One region of the Tenacibaculum litoreum genome, then DNA from elsewhere that is predicted to be linked to it. Evidence: riboswitches for the same ligand, from Rfam matches in the RefSeq annotation. Region 1 holds a riboswitch; the other holds the start of a gene.
What was found. A riboswitch is a leader RNA that binds a small molecule or an ion and turns the genes downstream of it on or off. The one in region 1 is predicted to bind cobalamin.
Positions count from the first base shown of each region.

Region 2: it holds a riboswitch for cobalamin, as region 1 does, so the genes downstream of both, metE (5-methyltetrahydropteroyltriglutamate--homocysteine S-methyltransferase) here and ACKTTR_RS08590 (TonB-dependent receptor plug domain-containing protein) in region 1, are expected to answer to the same signal.

Region 1 covers NZ_CAZEQS010000003.1:543,562-545,969, reverse strand. The annotation lists gene ACKTTR_RS08600 (bifunctional adenosylcobinamide kinase/adenosylcobinamide-phosphate guanylyltransferase) at 1-27, opposite strand, end outside; gene ACKTTR_RS08595 (ABC transporter substrate-binding protein) at 129-1,067, shown strand; cobalamin riboswitch at 1,077-1,270, shown strand; gene ACKTTR_RS08590 (TonB-dependent receptor plug domain-containing protein) at 1,354-2,408, shown strand, end outside.
Region 2 covers NZ_CAZEQS010000002.1:349,326-351,733, forward strand. The annotation lists gene metE (5-methyltetrahydropteroyltriglutamate--homocysteine S-methyltransferase) at 1-1,412, opposite strand, end outside; cobalamin riboswitch at 1,600-1,787, opposite strand; gene ACKTTR_RS02910 (DJ-1/PfpI family protein) at 1,899-2,408, opposite strand, start outside.

The DNA of each region.
Region 1 (2,408 bases):
TTCACCTCCTGAGATATAATATATCATGAAATAGCATTTTATGTTGACACAAAGATTGGAAAGATTTTTAATAAAAAACAAATTAAAATAGAGAACTGTTTATTTTTGCTGAACTAAAACCACGAATTATGACAGTATCTTCTTTTATGCCAGCAGTAACTCAGATGATTTATGACATGGGCTTACAGAACTATTTAAACGGAATTACTTTTGAGTGTCCAGAAGTAGCTTTAAAAGAAAAAGAAGTAGCTGTTCGATATAAGTTAGAAGGAAAAGTGTTAACGAGTAAAGAAATAACGGCTATTTTTTCTAAAACCAAGGCAGAAGGGAAGACCTTGTATTATGTTGATGAACCTGTTTTAGAAAGTATAGCTCCAGATATTGTTTTTACACAAGATGTATGTGATGTTTGCCAGATAGATACAGAATCTGTGGCAAAATCAGCTTACAAACTACCAAAGGTTCCTGAATTAATTTCTATTACTCCGAACTCTTTAGAAGATGTTTTTGATAATGCGTTAACCATTGCAAAAGCTATGAAGCAGGAAGAAGTAGGAAAGGCATATGTGAGTGGATTGAAAAAGCGTATTTATGATATTGTAGATGTGCAACGTGAACATAGAATACAATCGAAAAGTGTGATGTTGTTAGAGTGGATTGATCCGTTGTTTAATTGCGGACACTGGATTCCACATCAAATAGGGTATGCAGGCGGAATCGATTTATTATCACATCCATCAGGAGATAGCATTGTAATTTCTTGGGATAAAATCGTAAAATACAATCCAGAGGTATTGATTATTGCCCCTTGCGGATACGGAATTGAGAGAACACTTGAAGATATGAAGTTTTTAGAAGAAAGAGAAGAATGGACGTCTTTAAGAGCGGTAAAAAACAAACAAGTGTACATTGCCGATTTTGCCATGTTTACACAATCTTCTGCTGGTACTTTAGTAGAAGGAGTTGAATGTTTAGCAAAAATGATTCATCCAACGTATTATACACTTCCAGAAAACTTACAAACAAAATTCGCAAATTATCATGATTTGATGGTTGCTAATTTATAAGAATACTATACATTTGCCGTGATTTTTGGTTTTTCTTTAATCATCGATTAAAGAGAATTAAAAGGGAATTCGGTGCAAAACCGAAGCTGTTCCCGCAACTGTAAGCTACTAAGCTTGTAACAATCACTTAAACCACTGTTTTTTAATGGGAAGGTATGTTACAAGACGCAAGCCAGGAGACCTGCCAAGATTCAACATGTAATTCGAACTTTCGGGATAAAAGTTTGGGTGTGGTTTTTCTACGCTTATATTTTTCCTGATTTTAAACTTTAATGATTAAGTAGTAATGAAAAAAAAAGTACTTTACTTAAGTGTTTTAACATCATTTTTTGCGTTTAATATCAATGCGCAAGAACAAGACAAAACAATACAACTAGATGAAGTTGTAATTTCAGATTCTAAATTCAAATTAAAAAAAGAAAATTCTGGAAAAGTTATTCATAAAATAACAGCAGAAACTATTGAAAGAAATAGTGGTAAAAACGTTGTTGATTTAATCAATAGTATTTCAGGAATTGAAATAAACGGAAACACAAGTTCTCCAGGGCAAACTTTAGGAGTTTTTGTTAGAGGAGGAAGCACTAAAGAAGTAGTCGTTTTAATTGATGGAATTCAAGTATCTAATCCATCAAGTAGTTCAGGAAGTTTTGATTTAAGATTGTTAGATTTAAACGATGTTGAATCTATAGAGGTTATTAAAGGAGCTGCAAGTACTTTATATGGAACAGGAGCAGCAACAGCTGTAATAAACATTAAGTTAAAAGAAGCAAAATCAAATAAAACAAATGTAGCATTATCGTTGTTTGGAGGAACGAATAATGACCAAAACACTAAGAGTGGTACAAGCATTCAAAGTTCAGCAAATGTTAATGGGAAAATCAATGATTTCAACTATTTAGTAAGCTTTTCTTCTTTAGATACAAAAGGAACATCTGCAGCAAGAGCAGAAGGTGGAGAGACTTTCAAAGCAGATCCTTTTCAACGTATTTCTACAAATGTGAAGTTAGGTTACAAGTTTAATGACAAATTTTCTATCAATACTCTAGGAAGTTATAGTGAATTTACGAATAGTTATGATGGAGGCTCTTTCGCAGATGCTGATAACGTTTCATTAGACAAAAGTTATAGAGTAAGTTTATCTCCTAAATATGAATACGGAAATGGAAGTGTACAAATAAACATGGCCTATAGTAAGTATGATTCAGATAGAGTTAATACTCAATATCCAGGAATAAGCAAAGGTGAAAACTATATAGCTGATGCGTTTTTAAAGCATGAATTTGATAAAATATACTTTTTAGCTGGGGTTAACTTTCAACATAATACAATTGAAACGTATTC
Region 2 (2,408 bases), on a different contig from region 1:
AAATACTTGTAATCCTCACTGCCTAAGATACCTTTTTTAAACTGAGCTCTCCAACTTCTTACTTCTTTAGTTTGAGGGAATGAACCAATGGTTGTAGTAGGGAATAGTGGTAAATTCAATACTTTTTCTTGTGCTTCTTTACGAATTGAAAAACTATTTTTTCTTCTAGAGTCTGTTTCGTTAATAGAGTCAACACGAAGTTTTACATCATTGTGGTGAATTAATGTTGAAGATTTTCTATTGGCAATAGCTTTTTTGTTTTCTTCAAAAGCATTTAAAATAACCTTATCAGTAGTTCCTTCAGATAGTTTTTTTAACAAGCTTACTTCTGTAAGTTTTTGTTTAGCGAAAGCTAACCATTGTTTAATTTGATTATCTAAAGTTGTTTCTAACTCTAAATCGCAAGGCGTGTGTAATAAAGAACATGAAGGAGCTACAAAAACTCTGTTAGAACCTAATACATCAGTAGCTTTTTGAATAAGCTGTAATGATTTTTCAAAATCATTTTTCCAAATGTTTCTTCCATCTACAATTCCTAAGGATAAGATTCTATTTTCAGGAAGAGTATTCAATACATCATCTAGTTGTTCTTCACAACGAACTAAATCGATATGCAATGCGTCTATAGGAAGTGTATTAGCTAACGAAAGATTGTCTTTTAAACCTTCAAAATAAGTAGTAACTATAAACTTTAGTTTAGGAAACTTTTTTCTAATTTCATTATAGATAACTTGATACGTTTCTTTGGTTTTTTCACTCAAATCTAATGCTAAAAAAGGTTCGTCAAACTGAATCCACTCAGCTCCTTGTGTTTGAAGTTCTTGTAGAATTTCAATATACACAGGAAGTAGTTTTGAAGCTAAATTTAATTTATCAAAGCCTTCTTCTTTTTCTTTACCTAAAAGAAGGTAGCTAACCAAACCAATAATTACAGGTTTGGCATTAATTCCCGCCTGTTTTGCCCCAACAAACTCATTAACAATTTTGTTAGAAAATAGTTTGAATTCCTGGTCTTTACAAAATTCAGGAACGATATAATGATAATTAGTGTCAAACCACTTAGTCATTTCCATAGCAGTAATATCAAGGTCATCTTTTTGATATCCTCTTGCCATGGCAAAGTAAAGATCAAGTTCAGAATTTGAAGTTTTTAAGGCTACTTCGTTATAACGTTTAGGAATTGCGCCAACAGTAAGCGTCATGTCTAAAACCTGGTCATAATAAGAAAAATCATTACAAGGAATGAGGTCTATGCCTGCTTCTTGTTGTGTTTTCCAATTTTGTTGACAGATGTTTCTTCCTGTTTCAAGAAGTTCCTGTAAACTAGTTTTACCTGACCAATATTGCTCGCAGGCTTTTTTGAGTTCTCTGTTGCTACCAATACGCGGATAGCCAAGAATGTGCGTTTGCATTTTCTTTTAAACTTTTATAATTAAACATTAATTTTAAAAGTTCTTTTAGATGCTTCGCAATGCTAAAAAACGATAAGATGTTTGAGAAAAAATAATGACATACCAAAAAAGCACAGCATTTCATAGAAGAAAGTGTGCGTTAAAATATATCATCGGTATGACCCAAAAGCTTCAAATCGCGAAAGCATTGTCAATATCCGAATAGGCAGGTCTCCTGACTTATAACAGCTTTTATCATCCTTCCCGCTTTTGGCAGTGGATATACTAAGGATAAAAACTTTTGGTGTGTTACTTACAGTTGCGCGACAGTTCGTGATTTGCACACGATTCCCTATTAATCTACAGCTAAGTAAAACCTTTTCGGTTGATGAAGTATGTAAAGAACTTATCGGGGTAAATGTATGTATTATTTTTTTAGAACTGATAATAAAAAAAACATCAATAAATTGATGCTTATGTTTGAAAAAGAAAATTTATAACTAATGTTTATTGTTCCCAGTTTTTAAGTTGATCCAAGTATAGATAGCTTTCAACAAATTTTCTATGTTCAGTATTTGTCATAATTTCAAGAAGCTCTAACGCTGAAATATAACTTGCTAAATTTCCGTTTGAAGATAAAAACTTACCATCCTTAACAAAAGTCACCAAGCTGTCGTTTTGAACTTTTAAATTTGGATAGTCTTTTTGTAGTTGCTCACCACCACCAATCCATGTAACAATTTTATGACCATCTGCTATACCAGATTTACCAATTAAATTAGCCCCAGCACAATTACTAACAGTGTATTGGGTCTCTTGATTTTTTGTTTTTATAAAATCTACAACTTTATTATTGTGTACTTGTGCGTACATGTCGTATGCGCTTGGTACAAATAAAGCTGTTAGTTTAGGGCAATTATCAAAAGTATAGTCAGGAACAAAATGCATTCCTTCTTCGGTAGTAATAGGTTTAGCTGTTTCAGCAATAGCTATTACATTAAAAAGTTGTTTGCCATC